3 regions of the Nocardia sp. NPDC003345 genome follow, and region 2 is predicted to be linked to each of the others. Evidence: riboswitches for the same ligand, from Rfam matches in the RefSeq annotation. Region 2 holds a riboswitch; each other region holds the start of a gene.

Region 1 (3,272 bases), on a different contig from region 2:
CCCGACGACGTTGCCGACGCTGCCCGAGACACCATCGGTGGTGCACTCGCGATCGCACAAGACCTCGCTGAACCGGCCGGCAACGAGCTCGCGACCGCCGCCACAGCTGCCTTCAGCAACGCCTCTGTGCTCGCGTTCACCCTGTGCGCCCTCGTCTCCTTGGCGGGCTCCCTCCTCACCGTCTTCGCAGGGCGAACGGGGAAGCCGGCAACGGATATGACCGAATCGACAACAACTCCCGGCACCGAAGGCCGCGATGGCGCACCGTCTGCGACGGTCGAACCATGATGTCCTTCCCCGGAATCTATGCCACCCACCGCGTCGTCGCCGAAACAACCGATTTCGCCCGCCGGCTCGGTTGCCGGGTCATCGACCCGCACGTCTTGTCCGACGGCAGCAACGTGCTGATCCACCTGAGGCCCGCGTCTGTCGTGGCCAGAGTCGCGACCACGAGCGCCCTGATACGGCCGGGCGTTGCGGCCTGGCTGGCCCGCGACATCGATCTCGCACGCTACCTACACACCCGGGGCATGCCGGTCGCTGTGCCGGCCTGCGACCCGCCGGCCGGCCCCCATCACCACGCGGGACTGGACATCTCCTTCTGGCAATACATTCCACACGAACGCGGACGGGTACCGAGCACGGAGGAGTTGGCCCCCGCTTTGGCGGAACTCCACACCGTGCTGCGTGGATACCCGGGTGAACTGCCGGCCGACGGGCCGTTCGGGGACATCACGCGATTGGTCGACCTCCTCGACCGACAACTGTTGCTGACCGGCACCGAAGCGTCGGCACTACGCGCCGAAACCCTTGAACTCCGTGCACGATTCGCCGAATTTCCGACCCAGCCACTGCACGGTGACGCGCATCGGGGCAACGTACTGGCCACACCGAACGGTGCGGTATGGATCGACTTCGAAGACACCTGGCGCGGACCGGTCGGCTGGGACCTCGCATCCCTGGCGGACCTGGACGGCACCCACTTCGCGGTATCGGCAGCGGACGGCTACCCCGATCGCCCCGGCGATCACGAACTCGCCACGTGCATCCGGCTTCGGCAGTTGTTCGGCCTGTGCTGGCGACTACTCATGCTGCACCGATACCCCGCGGGCGAGTCGGCCGCTCGCGCCCACCTCCGGACATGGCTCGCCACGGAACGCACCCGCCTGTGACTCTCGGCCGCGACGCAAGTGAGGCGAATCACTTCACACAGGCAGGTGCCGGGCGAGCTCGGACCGATTGCTATCGTGGCCCCGCGCTCGGTTACCGCCTGTCCCCGACAGGCGGTTCGTAAGAGGGAATCCGGTGTGAATCCGGAGCTGCCCCGCAGCGGTATGTGGAAACGACCGCGGTCATCAGCACTGGGCCCGTGCCCGGGAAGCGACCGCCAGTAGGTGACGCCGGAGTCTCCGGTGCCGGGTCCGCGAGTCCGAAGACCTGCCGGCGTGACCACGCCGACGGTGTGGTCTTCGGTCGACTCCGAGGGAACGGTTGACGAGATCATGGGTCGCGGTACCGGCATGTCCACGCAGCACGACGTCCGGACGGAGCCGGTGGATACGGCCCGATGAGGGCGCCCGAATCGGCCCGGCCACCGCTGCCCGCACTGATCGCCGCGCTCACCGCCGCCCTCGCGGTGGTGTCGGTGTTCGCGCTGGCGCTCGGCACCGCGCCCATCCCCTGGCGTGACACGGTCGGGTTCCTGTGGGCCGAACTCACCGGCGGGCCGGTGGCCGCGGCCGATATCGCGAACTACCGGATCGTGGTCGAGTCACGGCTGCCCCGGGTGCTGCTGGCGGCGCTGGTCGGCGCCGGGCTCAGCGGTGTGGGCCTGCTCGTCCAGGCCATGGTCCGCAATGCCCTCGCCGATCCGTACGTGCTGGGCATTTCCTCGGGTGCTTCGGTCGGCGCCACCGCCGTCGTCCTCTTCGGCATCTTCGGAACATTGGGCGTCTACGCACTGTCGACCGCCGCGTTCGCCGGAGCGCTCGGTGCCACCGTGCTCGTCTATCTGATGGCCCGATCGGCCGCTGGGCTGGTGCCGCTGCGGCTGGTGCTCACCGGCACGGCCCTCGGTTACGGATTCTCCGCCGCGACCACGGTGCTGGTGTTCCTGGCACCGCACGGCGACGCCGCGCGGTCGGTGATGTTCTGGCTGCTGGGCAGTTTGGCGGGCGCCACCTGGCAGATGGTGCCCCTGGTCGCCGTGGTGGCGTCGCTCGGTCTGGCGGCGCTCGCGGTATGTGCCCGGCAGTTGAACGCCTTGGCGATGGGTGACGAGGTCAGTGCCGCGCTGGGTTTATCCGCCTCCCGGTTCCGGCTGCTGCTCTTCGTGATCTCCGCCGCGATGACGGGGTGTTTCGTCGCGGTGTGCGGGGCCGTCGGATTCGTCGGACTGGTGGTGCCCCATGTGGCCAGGCTGCTGGTCGGCGCCGATCACCGGCGGCTCATCGTCGTCACCCCGCTGCTGGGCGCGGTGTTCCTGGTGACCGCCGACCTGCTGGCGCGCACGCTGATCCCGCCGCAGGAGTTACCGCTGGGCGCGATCACTGCCGCGGTCGGAGTGCCGGTGTTCGTACTGCTGATGCGCCGCCGCGGCGCCCTGCTGGGGGGACGCGACTGATGCGGGTCGGGTACGAGGATGTCACGGTCGAGATCGACGGCACCCCGATCGTCGAGGCGGTCACGCTGGCCGCCGAATCCGGGCAGTTCGTCGGAATCGTGGGCCCCAACGGCAGCGGGAAGTCCACATTGCTGCGCTGCCTGTACCGGGCGCTGACGCCCACCGCGGGGCGGGTCCTGGTCGGCGGGACCGACATCGCGGCGATCGGTATGCGCGAGAACGCCCGGCAGGTGGCGGCGCTGACCCAGGACGCCACCACACCCTTCGATTTCACCGCCGCCGAGATCGTCGCGACCGGCCGCCTGCCGCATACCGCCCTGCTGCGCGGTACGGGCCGGCGGGATCGCGAGATCTGCGCGGCGGCGATGGCAACCGCCGATATCGGGTATCTCGCCGACCGCAGTTTCCTGTCCCTGTCCGGCGGGGAGCGCCAGCGGGTGCTGATCGCGCGGGCCCTGGCGCAGCAGCCGCGAGTGCTGGTCCTGGACGAACCGACCAATCACCTCGACGTGCACCACCAGTACAGCGTTCTGTCCGCCGCCCGCGGTCTGGGCATCACGGTGATCGCGGCGCTGCACGATCTCAATCTGGCCGCGCAGCACTGCGACCGGCTCTTCGTCCTGCACCGGGGCCGGCTCGTCTGCTCCGG
Region 2 (3,272 bases):
GTAGTTCCCCGGCACTGGCGTTGCGGGTGTTCCGCGCCATCGGCCGCGACGACCTGGCCACCGACGCCGATTTCGCCGACCCGCAACGGCGGCTGGCCCGCGCGGCCGAAGTGGACGAGGCAGTTGCCGCATGGGTATCGGAACACACACTGGCCGAGGCGATGTCGGTGTTCGATACCGCCGAGGTGGCCGCGGCCCCGGTGTACGACATCACCGATCTGGTAGGAGACGAGCAGATGCGGCATCGCGAGGTGTTCGTCCCGATCGGAGACGACGAACTCGGCACCATGACTGTGCAGGCACCCGTGCCGCGATTCTCCGGCGCGGCGGGCCGCGTCGATCATCTCGGTCCTCGCCTCGGCGAACACAATGCCGAGATCTACGGCGACCTGCTCGGCCTCACCACTCCCGAACTCGACGATCTGCGCGCCCGCGGCGTGCTGTGAACAACCGACCACGAGGACTTCTCATGACTTCTGTACTGCGCCGTTCCGAGCTGGCACTGCCGGCCTGCAACGACCATATGTTCGACAAAGCCCTGTCCAGCGGCGCCGACCTCGTTTTCCTGGACCTGGAGGACGCGACCCCGGAAAGCCTGAAAGAGGAATCCCGGGAGAAGGCCATCGGCGCCCTGAACGATCTCGACTGGGGACGTACCGCCCGGGCGGTACGTATCAACGGGCTCGACACCCCCTGGTGCCACGACGACATCATCGAGGTGGTGACCCGGGCCGGAGACCGGCTGGACACCATCGTGGTACCCAAGGCGCTCACCGCGCGCGACGTGTGGTGGGTCGATGTGCTGCTCACCCAGCTCGAAACGAAACTCGGGCTGGACCGGCAGATCCGGCTGGAGGTCCTGATCGAGGAAGTCGAGGGCCTGGCGAATGCCGAGGCCATCGCGAAGGCCAGTTCCCGGGTGGACGCGCTGATCTTCGGAGTCGGCGATTTCTCGCTCTCGCAGGGCGCACGGGTCGATACCAACTTCGAACCGCTCGGCGACTACCCCGGAGACTTCTGGCACTACGCTCGCGCCAAGGTCATCGTCGCGGCCCGGATCGCCGGAATCGTCGCGATCGACGCCCCGTTTCCGGATTACGCGAACACCGACGGCTACGAACGCGACGCTCACCGTGCCTCGCTGCTCGGCTACACCGGTAAATGGGCGATCCACCCGGTTCAGGTACCGATCGCCAACACCGTTTACGCGCCGACGGCCGAGGAGATCGCTCTGGCCGAACGTAATATCGCCGCCTACCGGGAAGCGGAGGCGAAGGGCAGGGGCGCGGTGGGCGTCGAGGGTGTGCTCGTCGACGCGGCCCATGTGAAGATGGCGCAGGCGACGCTCGCCCGCGCGGCCCTCGTCCACGACGCGGGCGCGGTAACGATCTGAGGCCGGCACTCGCCCGGTCCCGGCGGTGACCGGGCGAGTGCGGGCATATCCCGGGGTAGCGCGGGCGGCCGGAGGATGCCGGAAATCGCGGGTGCGGGCTGGGACGCCCGTACCCTTTTCGGGGACCGGAGTGCCCCGAACCGGACAACTGCCCGGTAACGTCAGCGGCGGTGCAGGGAACACCGGTGCGAATCCGGGGCTGTCCCGCAACTGTCACCGAGGAGCGATCCGCCAGATGTGGCCACGACCTACCCAGGTTGGAAGGCCGGCGGGGATGTGTCGATCCGGGAGCCAGGACACCTGCGCCGCGGTATCGGGTGACACCCACGAGGATGGCGATGAACGACTCCACCAGCGGCCTGCCTGTGCTCGGCCGTCGACGACTACTGGCCGGCGCGGCGGGCATACTCGGCCTCACCGCTGCCGGTGTCCCGCTGCTCACCGGTTGCGGTACGGGCAGCGGACCTTCCGGTCCGGCGTCGGGCCCACCGCAGCCGGGTGGCCGGCTGCGCTCGCTGATCGCCGGGCGGTCGGCGACCTCCGACGTGCTGGACCCCCACGAGGCGGGCAGTTCGGCCGGTGGCGCGGTCTCGAAGAACGTCTGGGACAAACTGGTCGCCTACAACAACGATCTCACCCTGCGATACCGGCTGGCGCGGGCACTGGAACCGAATGCCGACGGCAGCGTATGGCGGATCAGCCTGCGCCCGGGTGTGGTGTTCAGCGACGGTGCCGCGCTGACCTCCCGCGATGTGCTGTGGAGCTTCGAGCGGATGCTCGACCCGGCCCGGGCCTCGGCCGGTGACCTGGCGATGGTCGATATGGCGCGAACCAGGGCAGACGGCGAACTCGACGTACTCGTCGCGATGAAAACACCCATCGCCGACTTCGGCTCGGTGCTCGCGGGCTGGTACTGCTACGTGGTCAAGGACGGCACGACCGAGTTCGATCAGCGGACCCTCCCGGTCGGGACCGGGCCGTTCGCGCTGGCCCACTGGTCCCCGGGCGACCGCACACTGCTGCGGCGCAACGACCGCCACTGGGACGGACCGGCGCTGCTGGACGAAGTCGAGATCATCCAGATCGCCGAGACCGAGGCCCGGATGAACGCCTTTCTCTCCGGTGAGGGCGAGGTGGTGCACGAGATGAGCTATCTGCAGGCCCGGAATCTGGAGAACGACCCCGCCGCGACCGTGTACGTGCCGCCCGAGGGACTGATGGGGTGTTTCCAGATGCGTACCGATCTGGCCCCGTTCGACGATGTCCGGGTCCGGCAGGCGATGCGGCTGGCCGTGGACCGGCAGGCGATGGTCGACGCCGTCTACTACGGGTACGGCGAGGTCGGCAACGATATCTACGGCAAGGGTGCGCCGTACTACAACGACACCCTCCCGCAGCGCGGCTACGACCCGCAGCGTGCCCGCGAACTGCTGCGGGACGCCGGTAAGGAGAATCTCGAGGTCACCCTGGTGACCGCGGACGGCATGCCCGGCATGGTGGAATCGGCCACCCTCTATGCCGAGCAGGCCAAAGCAGCGGGGATCACCATCCGGCTCGAATCCGCACCCGCCGACACCTATTTCTCCCAGGTCTCCGGCAAACGTGCCCTCACACATGTGGGGTGGTGGAACTACAGCCTCGACTATTTCTACGGCCAGACCGGTACCAGCACCTCACCGAGCAACAGCACCGCGTGGCGGCGGCCCGGCTGGGACGCGAAATTCGCCCTGGCCCGGGGCGCCATGAATCCCGACCGGCGCCGCGAACTGTACTTCGAGCTACAGGACGAACTGTGGCGGGAGGGCGGCCTCATCCTGCACAGCTTCGCGAAACGCCCCGACGCCGCCCGCAACACCGTGGGCGGAATGCGTGCCGGGGT
Region 3 (3,272 bases), on a different contig from region 2:
CGAAGGTGATCCAGTCGACGGTCATCGGCGCGGGCCGGGTGACATCGCCGAACAGGATCGGCGGGCGCACGCAGCGGGTGCCGTAGGACTGCACCCAGCCCAGTTCGGTGGCGGCGAAACCGTCGAGCTGTTCGGCGAAGTACTGGACCATATCGTTGCGTTCGGGTTCGCCGTGCACCAGGACGTCGATATCGAGCTTCTCCTGCAGGGCGATCACCTCGGTGATCTCCGCCTGCATCCGCCGGTCGTATTCGGCCCGGTCGATCTCGCCCTTGCGCAGGGCGGCGCGAGCCAGCCGAATGGCCGAAGTCTGCGGGTAGGAGCCGATCGTGGTGGTCGGCAGCGGGGGCAATTGCAGGCGATTCTGCTGCAGCGTCCGGCGTTCCTCGGCCGGGGCACGCCGGATGGCATCCGGGCCCAGCGCGGCCAGCCGCGCCCGTACCTGGCCGTTGCTGATCCGCGGATCGGCACGGCGGCTCGCGGCGGCGGCCCGAGCCTGCTCGAGCTCCGGGGCGACGGCCTCGGTGCCCGAGTTCAGGCCCGTGGCCAGGACCCGCACCTCGGCGACCTTCTCGGCGCCGAACGCCAGCCAGGACCGCAGGGCGTCGTCGAGTTGCGTCTCCACCGCCAGCGAGTACGGCACGTGCAGCAGCGAGCAGGACGTGGAGACCGCCAGCGATTTCGCCGAACCCAGCAGGCCGGCCAGCGTCGACAGCGCTTTGTCCAGATCGGTGCGCCAGACGTTGCGACCGTCCACGACCCCCGCGACCAGCAGTTTCCCGGCCAGCGCCGGAACCGCGGCAACTTCGGACACGTCGGTGCCGGCGACCAGGTCGACCGCGATGCCCTCGACGTCGGTAGCGGCCAGCGCGGCCAGCGCCGGGCCGGGGTGCCCGAAGTAGGTGGCGACCAGGATCGCGGGCCGGTCGGCCGGCGCGGTCAGCTCGGTGTAGACGCGGCGGACGATCTCCAGTTCGTCATCGGTGAGATCGGTGACCAGCGACGGTTCGTCGAGCTGGACCCAGCCCGCGCCGGCTTCGGCCAGCAGCCGCAGGAGCTCCTGGTACAGCGGGACGAGTTCGTCCACCCGGTCCAGCCCGGCGCCGCCGGAGGTCTTGGCGAGCTTCAGGAACGTGACCGGGCCGATGACGACGGGACGCGCCGCGACACCGAGTTCGATCGCTTCACGCAGCTGGGCGAGGACTTCGTCCGGGTTCAGAGTGAAGGTGGTGCCGGGGCCGATCTCGGGGACCAGGTAGTGGTAGTTGGTGTCGAACCATTTGGTCATCTCCAGCGGTTCGACCGAATCGTTGCCGCGGGCCGCGGCGAAATAGCGGTCCAGCGGGTCGGCGATACCGGCGACCCGCGGTGGCAGTGCCCCGAGCAGCACCGCCGCGTCGAGCATCTGGTCGTAGTAGGAGAAGGTGCCGACCGGGACGGAGTCCAGGCCGGCGGCCTGCAGTTCGGCGTACTGATCGCGGCGCAGCGTACGGCCGGTCTCGTGCAGCTCATCGGCGCCGATACGCCCGGCCCAATACGACTCGGTGGCGCGTTTGAGTTCCCGGCGGGGCCCCACCCGGGGAAGGCCGAGAACCGTCGCGGTGAACGGGCTGTGCGGGATAACAGTCACGGTGTTCTCCAGTGCTGAAGTGTCGGCGGCCTTCGCCTTTTCGCGGACGCACGGCACCGATGAGACCCCGGCCGGACCGGCGGAACCGGTTCGGAACAGTCAGCACAGGTGGCGGCGCCCAATCCACGAGGCGGTGGCCACCGGGTACGGCGTACCCGGTACAACCGGCAGGTCTTCGGACTCGCGGGCACCGGCCTGTTCGGCCGACCTACTGGCCGTCGCTTCCCGGGCATCGCGCCCAGTGCTCATGACGGCGGTCGTTCCTGCTCACCGCTGCGGGACAGTTCCGGATTCCCACCGGATTCCCTCTCACCCGCGTGGTGCGGGCTTCGGCGCCGGGGCGGACGTTCGGGGCTCCTGTTCGTCCGGCCGGCGGACCAGCTGCGGGTACCACGATAACGTGCGGCCGCCGGCCGGCCCAGTGCGGCCGGGAGGTGCCGGCCGGGCGCGATTCGCATACCTTCGCAAGATCGGCCGGGCCCGACCGATGCGTGGAATTCGTGAATCCGGACGATACGCACAGGCCGCGGTGGCGGATGGTGAGTTGTGACGGTGCGATGAACAAGACTTCGCATCGTTGCCATAGGGGAATGTGAAGATCCTGCCAAATGGGCTTCGCTGTCGATGGCGGGCGAAGAGCCGGGTACGTTTGTCCAATGTTCTCGAAAGTCTTGGTTGCCAACCGCGGCGAAATCGCCATCCGAGCCTTCCGCGCGGCGTACGAGCTCGGTATCGGGACGGTTGCCGTCTTCCCGCACGAAGACCGCAATTCGGTCCATCGCCTGAAGGCCGACGAGGCATACGAGATCGGCGAACAGGGGCATCCGGTTCGCGCGTACCTCTCGGTGGAGGCCATCATCGAGGCCGCGAAGACCGCGGGCGCGGACGCGATCTACCCGGGGTACGGATTCCTGTCGGAGAATCCGGATCTGGCCGCCGCCTGCGCACGCGAGGGGATCACCTTCATCGGCCCCTCGTCGGAGGTCCTCGAACTGGCAGGTAACAAGGCGCGCGCGATCGCGGCGGCCCGCGAGGCCGGGCTGCCGGTGCTGGATTCGAGCGCGCCGTCCGCGGATGTCGAGGAATTGCTGGCGGCATCGGAGTCGATGGAGTTCCCGGTATTCGTGAAGGCGGTCGCCGGTGGCGGCGGCCGCGGTATGCGCCGGGTCGCGGAGCCGTCGGGGTTGCGGGAGGCGATCGAGGCGGCCTCGCGGGAGGCGGAGTCGGCGTTCGGCGATCCCACCGTGTTCCTGGAACAGGCGGTGGTGAATCCGCGCCATATCGAGGTGCAGATCCTGGCCGACACCCAGGGCGAGGTCATGCATCTGTTCGAGCGCGACTGTTCGCTGCAGCGACGGCACCAGAAGGTGATCGAGCTGGCGCCCGCGCCGAATCTCGACCCCGAACTGCGGGACCGGATCTGCGCCGACGCGGTCGCGTTCGCCCGGCAGATCGGGTACAGCTGCGCGGGGACAGTGGAGTTCCTGCTGGACGAACGCGGTAATCACGTCTTCATCGAAATGAATCCGCGGATCCAGGTGGAACATACGGTGACCGAGGAGATCACCGATGTGGACCTGGTGCAGTCGCAGTTGCGGATCGCGGCCGGGGAGAGCCTGGCGGATCTGGGATTGAGCCAGGA

Evidence for each region. Region 2 has a riboswitch for cobalamin ahead of ACWDU1_RS07750 (ABC transporter substrate-binding protein). Riboswitches for the same ligand answer to the same signal wherever they lie in the genome.
Region 1: another riboswitch for cobalamin. It lies ahead of ACWDU1_RS03295 (FecCD family ABC transporter permease); the one in region 2 lies ahead of ACWDU1_RS07750 (ABC transporter substrate-binding protein).
Region 3: another riboswitch for cobalamin. It lies ahead of metE (5-methyltetrahydropteroyltriglutamate--homocysteine S-methyltransferase); the one in region 2 lies ahead of ACWDU1_RS07750 (ABC transporter substrate-binding protein).

Annotation. Positions count from the first base shown of each region.
Region 1 covers NZ_JBSFRU010000014.1:11,477-14,748, reverse strand. Annotated here, with positions in the region: gene ACWDU1_RS03305 (hypothetical protein) at 1-288, shown strand, start outside; gene ACWDU1_RS03300 (phosphotransferase) at 285-1,172, shown strand; cobalamin riboswitch at 1,260-1,444, shown strand; gene ACWDU1_RS03295 (FecCD family ABC transporter permease) at 1,568-2,623, shown strand; gene ACWDU1_RS03290 (ABC transporter ATP-binding protein) at 2,623-3,272, shown strand, end outside.
Region 2 covers NZ_JBSFRU010000041.1:6,793-10,064, forward strand. Annotated here, with positions in the region: gene ACWDU1_RS07740 (CaiB/BaiF CoA transferase family protein) at 1-446, shown strand, start outside; gene ACWDU1_RS07745 (HpcH/HpaI aldolase/citrate lyase family protein) at 470-1,393, shown strand; cobalamin riboswitch at 1,568-1,695, shown strand; gene ACWDU1_RS07750 (ABC transporter substrate-binding protein) at 1,732-3,272, shown strand, end outside.
Region 3 covers NZ_JBSFRU010000287.1:157-3,428, forward strand. Annotated here, with positions in the region: partial or broken gene metE (5-methyltetrahydropteroyltriglutamate--homocysteine S-methyltransferase) at 1-1,630, opposite strand, end outside; cobalamin riboswitch at 1,800-1,938, opposite strand; gene ACWDU1_RS25105 (pyruvate carboxylase) at 2,287-3,272, shown strand, end outside.